Regions from separate parts of the Allobosea sp. NPDC055594 genome, predicted to be linked through region 2. Evidence: predicted binding sites of a transcription regulator. Region 2 holds the regulator's gene; the other holds the start of a gene.

Region 1 (4,410 bases), on a different contig from region 2:
GCCGAGGGGAGTGACGGCCGCATCGTCGGCTCGATCGGCGTCGCCCCCGTGCCGGAGCAAAACGCGGCCGAGCTGACCAAAGTCTATGTCGATCCGGATTATCGCGGCGCCGGCCTCGCGCAGGCGCTGTTCGCCCGCGCGCTCGCCTTCGCCAGGGACAGGGGCTGCGCCGAGATGATGCTCTGGTCCGATACCCGCTTCGCCCGCGGCCACCGCTTCTACGAGAAGCTCGGCTTCGTGCGCTGGCCCGGCGAGCGCTACCTCGCCGACATCTCGGCGACCTGGGAATACCATTTCCGCAAGCCGCTGGCCGACATCCAGCCATGACCCCCGGCACTGCGCTGCGCGCCATCCTCGGCATTGCCCTGCTGACGCTGATGGATGTGGTGATCAAGGCGCAGATGCAGCAGCACCCGTTCATCGTGGCGCTGTTCATGCGTTTCGCCATGGGCGGAATCTGCGCGCTCACCGTCGTCGCGTTGCTGCGTCCGCCCGCTCCGACTCGGGCGAGCGTGATCGGCAACAGCCTGCGCGTCCCGGTCGTGGTCCTGACCGCCGGGAGCTTCTTCTACTCGATCGCGACGCTGCCCCTGGCGGAAGCGCTGACGCTGTCCTTCCTGGCGCCGGTCTTCGTCGCGCTGCTCGGCGCGCTGATCCTCAAGGAGCGGCTGGATGCGCGCATCCTGCAGGCGCTGGGCTTCGGCCTCGCCGGCATGCTGGTGATGGTCTGGCCGCGCCTGCAGGGTGGCATCACCGGGGCGGAGCTCGGCGTCGCCGCAGCACTGTTCTCGGCCGTGTCCTACGCCTTCAACCTGATCCTGCTGCGCCGGATCGCGCTGAAGGAGCATCCGGCGATCATCGTGCTGTTCCAGAACGCCGGGCCGGCGCTCTGCCTCGTCATCCCGGCCGCGTTCCATTTCGTCCCGATGAGCGGTGGGGATCTGGCGGCCTATCTCCTCGCCGGGGCGCTCGGCGTCGGCGGCCATCTCCTGCTCACTTCGGCCTTCGCCCGGGCACCGGCATCACGGCTGGCGCCGATCGAGTACACGGCACTGGTCTGGGCGAGCCTGCTCGGCTGGATCGTTTTCGCAGAGGTGCCGCCGCTCACGACCTATGCCGGTGCGCTGCTCATCGTCGCCGGCGCCTTCGCTATCAGCAGGCGCTGATCGCCGCGCGCCCGACCGGACACGGTCAGGCGACGCCTCGGCCGCCGGCGGCGCCCTGCGCAGCGAAAATCAGGCAGGTCTCGGTGCCATGGGCCAGCAGTTTTCCGCGCGCGTCGAGCAGCCGTCCCTCGGTGGTCGCGATCGTGCCGCCGCGATGGATCAGCCGGCCTTCACAGCGGACCTCGCCACTCTCCGGCATCACCGGGCGGACATAGTTGAGCTTCATCTCGAGCGTGGTGTAGCCCTCGCCGACCTTCAGCGTCGAATGGGCGGCGCAGGCCATGGCGGAATCGAGGATCGTCGCGGTCCAGCCGCCATGGATCGTCCCGAGCGGGTTGAAGAAGCGCGGCGAGGGCTTTCCGACGAAGACCACCCTGCCCTCATCGACCTCGGCGAGCTCGAAATCCATGGCGTCGGCGAACGGCGCCCCCGGATGCCTGCCCTCCATCATGCCGCGCAGGAAACAGGCGCCATCCTCCGCGAGCAGGACATCACGACTGACGACACCGACTGTGCGGGACATGGGCAAGGCCTCGATCAATTTCGTGTAGATACACGTTATGAAGGAAGGCGCAGCCCGGTCAAGCGCTGCCGCGAGCGCGCATGGCCTTCCCTCCGGCTCAGGTCGCCTGGCGGGCGGCGCGGCGGACGGCCTTCAGCGCATCGCGGGTCTCGACCCAGCGCTCGTGCCCGAGCCCGCCCTCGATGCGGTCCTGCGCCGCGCGCCAATACGGGATCGCCGCCTCGATCGCCGTACGCCCCTTGTCGGTGACCGCATAGACCAGCGCCCGCCCCTTGCGATCGACAGGCTCGATCAGCTGCTCGGCCGCCAGCAATTGCAGATTGCGGGTGAGCGAGGTCCGCTCCAGCGCAAAGCGATCGGCAAGCTCGGTCACCGAACGCCAGGCACCGGTCGAGAGCGCCGAGAGCAGCACGAACTGAGTGATCTTCAACCCGCTCGGCCGCATCGCCTCGTCATAGGCACGCGTGACCGCGCGAGCCGTCATGCGGATATGCAGCACGACGCAGGAGCGTGCGATCTCGTCGAGGCGCGGGTCGGGCTTGGGCGTGGTCATTGCGGCAGGATAGTTCATTGCGCGGAAAAGTGGGAACCGGATTTTGGTAGGCGCGGCAACTCTAAACTCATAGAAACGATCACGTTTTCCGTGCCCGGCCTGCCGCTCCGGCATGCGGCACGAGCGCGCGAGCCGGCAGGCATGAGCGGCGCATTCACCTTTTGCGCGGAGGCTTCCTTGACTCGGGAAAGGGGCGCGCCTATCTCCGCCCTGCCTGTTAGCACTCACGTTAGGAGACTGCTAACAGGCCCCCCCACGGGCCAGCCCAGCGTGCGCCCGCCCAGATTTTGATCGAGAGGAAGACAGAACCATGAAGTTCCGTCCGCTGCATGACCGCGTTGTGGTCCGTCGCCTTGATAGCGAAGAGAAGACCAAGGGCGGCATCATCATCCCCGACACCGCCAAGGAAAAGCCCCAGGAGGGCGAGATCGTCGCCGTCGGCCCGGGCGCTCGTGACGAGGCCGGCAAGCTCGTTGCCCTCGATGTCAAGAAGGGCGATCGCGTCCTCTTCGGCAAGTGGAGCGGCACCGAGGTCAAGATCGACGGCCAGGACCTTCTGATCATGAAGGAATCCGACATCATGGGTATCGTCGGCTGATCAGCCTGAAGACCGCCCTTCCGTAAAGTTCAATCAGGAGTAGTCTCATGGCTGCCAAGGAAGTCAAATTCTCCACGGATGCCCGCGACCGCATGCTGCGCGGCGTTGAAATCCTCGCCAACGCCGTCAAGGTGACGCTCGGCCCGAAGGGCCGCAACGTCGTGATCGACAAGTCGTTCGGCGCTCCGCGCATCACCAAGGACGGCGTCACCGTCGCCAAGGAAGTCGAGCTCGCCGACAAGTTCGAGAACATGGGCGCCCAGATGGTGCGCGAAGTGGCCTCGAAGCAGAACGACGCCGCCGGTGACGGCACCACCACCGCGACCGTTCTGGCCGCCGCCATCGTCCGCGAGGGCACCAAGGCGGTTGCCGCCGGCATGAACCCGATGGACCTGAAGCGCGGCATCGACCTCGCCGTCGACGCCATCGTCTCGGACCTGAAGAAGAACTCGAAGAAGGTCACCTCGAACGCGGAAGTCGCGCAGGTCGGCACGATCTCGGCGAACGGCGACGAGTCGGTCGGCAAGATGATCTCGACCGCCATGCAGAAGGTCGGCAACGAGGGTGTCATCACCGTCGAGGAAGCCAAGACCGCCGAGACCGAGCTCGACGTCGTCGAGGGCATGCAGTTCGACCGTGGCTATCTCTCGCCCTACTTCATCACCAATGCCGAGAAGATGGTCGCCGAGCTCGAGGACCCCTACATCCTCGTGTTCGAGAAGAAGCTGTCGTCGCTCCAGGCGATGCTGCCGATCCTCGAGGCCGTCGTTCAGACCGGCAAGCCGCTCCTGATCATCGCCGAGGACGTGGAAGGTGAGGCTCTCGCCACCCTCGTCGTCAACAAGCTCCGTGGCGGCCTGAAGGTCGCGGCTGTCAAGGCTCCGGGCTTCGGCGACCGCCGCAAGGCCATGCTCGAGGACATCTCGATCCTGACCGCCGGCCAGATGATCTCGGAAGATCTCGGCATCAAGCTCGAGACCGTGACGCTCAACATGCTCGGCCGCGCCAAGAAGGTGCGCATCGAGAAGGAGAACACCACGATCATCGACGGCGCCGGCAAGAAGAAGGACATCGAGGCCCGCGTCGCCCAGATCAAGGCCCAGATCGAGGAGACCTCCTCGGACTACGACCGCGAGAAGCTCCAGGAGCGCCTGGCCAAGCTCGCCGGCGGCGTCGCGGTGATCCGCGTCGGCGGCGCGACCGAGGTCGAGGTCAAGGAGAAGAAGGACCGCGTCGACGACGCCCTGAACGCGACCCGCGCGGCCGTGGAAGAGGGCATCCTGCCGGGCGGCGGCGTCGCCCTGCTGCGTGCGCTCGCTTCGGTCAAGTCGCTCAAGACCCAGAACGACGACCAGAAGACCGGCGTCGAGATCGTCCGCAAGGCGATCACCGCTCCGGCCAAGCAGATCGTCGACAACGCCGGCGATGACGGCGCGGTCGTGGTCGGCAAGCTGCTGGAGTCGAAGGACTACGCCTACGGCTACAACGCCCAGACCGGCGAGTTCGGCGACATGGTCAAGGCCGGCATCATCGACCCGACCAAGGTCGTGCGCACGGCGATCCAGGACGC
Region 2 (4,410 bases):
GCGCTTCCTCGACCGGCTGGTGCTCGCCGTCGACCCTGCCCATGGCACGCGCTCCAACGCGCTCGAAAAGGCGCTGCGCGCGCGCAACCGCATCCTCGAGGAGAGCCCCTCCGAACGGCGCTGGCTCGACTCGGTCGAGCGCGAGATCGCCGAGCTCGGCGTCGCGGTCGCCGCCGCCCGGGCCGAGACCGTGGCGCGGCTCTCCGCGATCATCGCGCAGAACCGCGACGAGAGCTCACCCTTCCCGCATGCACAGATCCGGCTGGAAGGCGAGATCGACACCCTAGTCGCGAGCCTGCCGGCACTCGACGCCGAGGACCGCTATCGCGAGCTGCTGGCGCAGATGCGGCCGCGCGACAAGGCCGCGGGGCGCACGCTCGCCGGGCCGCAGGCCTCCGACCTCCTCGTCCGCCATGCGCTGAAGGACATCCCGGCCGGCCAGGGCTCGACCGGCGAGCAGAAAGCGCTGCTGATCGGCCTCGTCCTGGCGCATGCCCGGCTGGTCGCGAGCATGAGCGATCTGCCGCCTCTGGTGCTGCTCGACGAGATCGCCGCCCATCTCGATCCGCGCCGGCGCGCCGCGCTCTATGCCGGACTTAGCGAGCTCGGCTGCCAGGTCTGGATGACCGGCGCCGACCCTGCTCTGTTCGGCGACCTGCCACCGCAGTCCCAGCGTCTCCTGGTCACGCCGGGCAACGTCGCCGCCCTGGCCTGAGGGACACCTATCCGAACGGTGAAGCCGGCAGACCTCACCCCCGCTGATCGCAGACATCACGCATGCCGATGGGACAGAAGCGCGGCGCGCTGCTAAATACGCCAGCCAGCAGAGCTGCGCGACGCAGGGAACCGAACGCATGGACATCGCCGGATTCATGGTCTTCGCCGGGGTCTATTTCCTGGCGGTCGCCTCGCCGGGCCCCGGCATCGCGGCGCTGGTGGCGCGCTCGCTCTCGACCGGCTTTCGCCGCGCCGTGCCCTTCGTGCTCGGCATCGCCGCCGGCGACCTCGTCTGGCTGACCTTCTCGGCGCTCGGCCTGTCGCTGCTGATGCAGAGCTTCCACGGCGTCTTCGTCGCCATCAAATATGCCGGCTGCGCCTATCTGGTCTATCTCGCCTGGAAGCTCTGGACCACGCCGGTCGAGAGCAACAAGGCGCCCGAGGCGATTCCGGGCGAGGGCTGGCGCCTGTTCTTCGGCGGCATCGCGCTGACGCTCGGCAATCCCAAGGTGATGGTGTTCTTCGTCTCGATCCTGCCGCTGGTCGTTGATCTCAGCGCGATCACGCCGCTGCTCTTCGTCGAGATCGCGGTGCTGACCATGGTGATCATCAACACCACGCTGCTCGGCTACGCCTATGCGGCCGACCGGGCCCGGCGGCTGGTTTCCAGCCCACAGACGATGCGTCGGATCAACCGGTTCACCGGCGGCGTCATGGCCGGCGCAGCGACCGTGATCGCGACGCGCGGCTGAGCGGGGCGCTGCGGCCCGCGTCAGCGCCCGCCGGCCGCCGTAATCAGCTTCGCGACCTCGCTCTGGCCGCGCTTGCGAGCATGGGCGAGCGGGCTGACGCCGTCCTTGTCGGCGAGATTGGGATTGGCGCCGGCATCGAGCACGAGCTTGGCCACCTGCTGGTGCCGCGGCCCGCCATCGCCGAGGATCACGATCTCCAGCAGGCAGGTCCAGCCGAGATTGTTGACGTGGTTCACGTCGATGCCGCTGGTCAGGAGCAGCTTCACCGTCTCGACATGGGCGCGTTCGCAGGCCGGGATCAGCGCGTCGCCGCCATAGCGGTTGCGCAGCGAGAGATCGGGCTTCAGCGGCAGCATGGCCGCGACGATCTCGCTCCGCCCGCTGGCCCCTGCGAGCAGCCAGGGCGTATCCTGGTTGGCGGCCTGGGCATTGAGGCTGGCGCCGGCCGCGAGCAGGGCCTTGGCGACCGCGACATGATTGCCGGCGACGGCCCGCAGCAACGGGGTCTGTCCCTGCCCGTCACGCTGTTCGAGATCGGTGCCGGCCGCGATCAGCCGGCTGACCTCGGCAAGATTCCCGGAAGACGCAGCGGAGAGCAGGTCCGCGGTTGCCGCGCTGGCGCTCGTCATCAGCATCGCTCCCGCCAGAATACCCGCCCAAAGCCGCCCGGTCCGCCTCATCGTCCACCTTCGAGCAACCGCCCGACCACCCGCGCGGTATAGTCGACCATCGGCACGATCCGGGCATAGTTGAGGCGCGTCGGCCCGATGATGCCGACCACGCCGACGATGCGCTGCTCGCCATCGCGGAAGGGGGCGGCGACGATCGAGGAGCCCGACATCGAGAACAGCTTGTTCTCGGAGCCGATGAAGATGCGCACCCCATCGCCGGCCTCGGCCCGGGTCAGGAGGTCGATCAGCTCGGTCTGGGTTTCGAGATCGGCGAAGAGCAGGCGGATGCGCTCGAGATCCTCCTGCGCCTTGAGATCCTCGAGCAGATTGGCCTGGCCGCGCACGATCAGATGCCGGTCGCCAGAGGGACCGGAGGAGGTCGCGATGCCGCTTTCGACGAGACGCGCCGTCAGCCCGTCGAGCTCTCGCTCCATCTGGGCGCGGCTGTCGTCGATCTCGCGGCGGATCTCGGCCAGCGTCTTGCCGGCGATGCGGGCATTGAGGAAATTGCCGGCCTCGACCAGCGCCGAGGCCGGCAGGCCGGGCGGCAGCGCGAGCAAACGATTCTCGACCGTGCCGTCATCGGCGACCAGCACGACGAGAGCGCGATTGGCGTCGAGCCGGACGAATTCGATATGCCTCAGCCTTGCATTGGCCTTGGTGGTGACGACGACCCCGGCCCCGCGCGACAGACCCGACAGCAGCGCCGACGCCTCGGTCAGCGCACCGTCGAGGGTGCGCCCGCTGGCCGCCGCCCGCATCTGCGCCTCGATCCGGGTCCGCTCCTCCGAAGTGAGATTGCCGACCTCCATCATCGCATCGACGAAGAAGCGCAGGCCTCGCTCGGTCGGCAGACGCCCGGCCGAGGTGTGGGGGGCGTAGATCAGCCCGGCCGTTTCGAGATCGGTCATGACATTGCGCACGGTCGCCGGCGACAGCGTCATCGGAAGGAGGCGCGCGATGTTGCGCGAGCCGACCGGCTCGCCGGTGGCGAGGTAGCCATCGACGATATGGCGGAAGATCTCGCGCGAGCGCTGGTCGATCTCGACCAGACCGCCAGGCGATTCCGGGCGGGTATAGGCGCTCATCTGGCGGCAAGGAGCCTGTTGCACATGGCCCATTGTCCCTTTCCCGGCGCGGCGGATCAAGCGGCATATGACAGCCCTCGCCTTGCCGCCCTCCCTTGAAACGCCTACAAGCCGCCGATCCCTAAAAGCAGGACGATGATCATGAGACCCTCCAAGCGTGCCGCCGACGAGATGCGCAAGGTCACGCTCGAACGTGGCGTTGTCCGCTATGCCGAGGGCTCCTGCATGGTGAGCTTCGGCGAGACCAGAGTGCTCTGCGCCGCGACCGTCGAGGAAAAGGGGCCGCCCTGGCTGCGCGGCACCGGCAAGGGCTGGGTCACCGCCGAATATTCGATGCTGCCGCGCGCCACGCATGAGCGCACCCGCCGCGAGGTCACCTCGGGCAAGCCGTCGGGCCGGACCCAGGAAATCCAGCGTCTGGTCGGGCGCAGCTTGCGCGCCGTGGTCGACCTGACCGCGATCGGCGAGCGCCAGATCGTCGTCGACTGCGACGTGCTGCAGGCGGATGGCGGCACCCGCACCGCCTCGATCACCGGCGCCTGGGTCGCGCTGCACGACGCGCTGAAATGGATGGAAGGGCGGGGCATGCTCAAGGGCACCAACCCGCTGAAGGACCATGTCGCGGCGGTGTCCTGCGGCATCGTCGCCGGCAATCCCGTCATCGATCTCGATTATGTCGAGGATTCCGGCGCCCAGACCGACGCGAATTTCGTGATCACCGGCGCGGGCGGCCTCGTCGAGGTCCAGGGCACGGCCGAGGGCGCGCCCTTCTCCGAGGACGAGCTGATGGCGCTGCTCCGCCTCGCCAAGGGCGGCGTCGGCCAACTCGTCACGCTGCAAAAGGCGGCGGTAGCCTGACGCCAAGTTGATTTATCCCGGGAACCACGACGTCATCCCGGACGCAGCGAAGCGAAGCTCCGGGATCCATCCTAGGTTTCCGAGCTTTACGATGGATCCCGGGTCAAGCCCGGGATGACGACGTGTTTCCGAGCCAGGAAAGGCAGGGACCTTGACCACCAACCGCCCCCTCTCCGGCAAGGTCGTGATCGCGACCCATAACCAGGGCAAATTGCGCGAGATGCGCGAATTGCTGGCGCCCTATGGCGTCGCGCTGGTCTCGGCCGGCGAGCTCAGCCTGCCGGAGCCGGAAGAAGACGGCCATATGTTCGCGGAGAACGCCGC

What was found. The regulator HrcA, encoded in region 2, represses chaperone genes, less so after heat shock. The targets are predictions, from matches to a motif close to GTTAGCACTCNCNNNNNGNGAGTGCTAAC.
Region 1: a site for HrcA is predicted at 2,459-2,487, ahead of groES (co-chaperone GroES). Genes of this name have one in related genera too.

The regions. Positions count from the first base shown of each region.
Region 1 is NZ_JBSHIO010000002.1:7,755-12,164, forward strand. Features, by position in the region: gene ACWGRX_RS04055 (GNAT family N-acetyltransferase) at 1-327, shown strand, start outside; gene ACWGRX_RS04060 (DMT family transporter) at 324-1,166, shown strand; gene ACWGRX_RS04065 (PaaI family thioesterase) at 1,192-1,689, opposite strand; gene ACWGRX_RS04070 (MarR family winged helix-turn-helix transcriptional regulator) at 1,787-2,242, opposite strand; gene groES (co-chaperone GroES) at 2,553-2,840, shown strand; gene groL (chaperonin GroEL) at 2,888-4,410, shown strand, end outside.
Region 2 is NZ_JBSHIO010000004.1:77,262-81,671, forward strand. Features, by position in the region: gene recF (DNA replication/repair protein RecF) at 1-715, shown strand, start outside; gene ACWGRX_RS09915 (LysE family translocator) at 855-1,469, shown strand; gene ACWGRX_RS09920 (ankyrin repeat domain-containing protein) at 1,490-2,098, opposite strand; gene hrcA (heat-inducible transcriptional repressor HrcA) at 2,146-3,228, opposite strand; gene rph (ribonuclease PH) at 3,370-4,086, shown strand; gene rdgB (RdgB/HAM1 family non-canonical purine NTP pyrophosphatase) at 4,238-4,410, shown strand, end outside.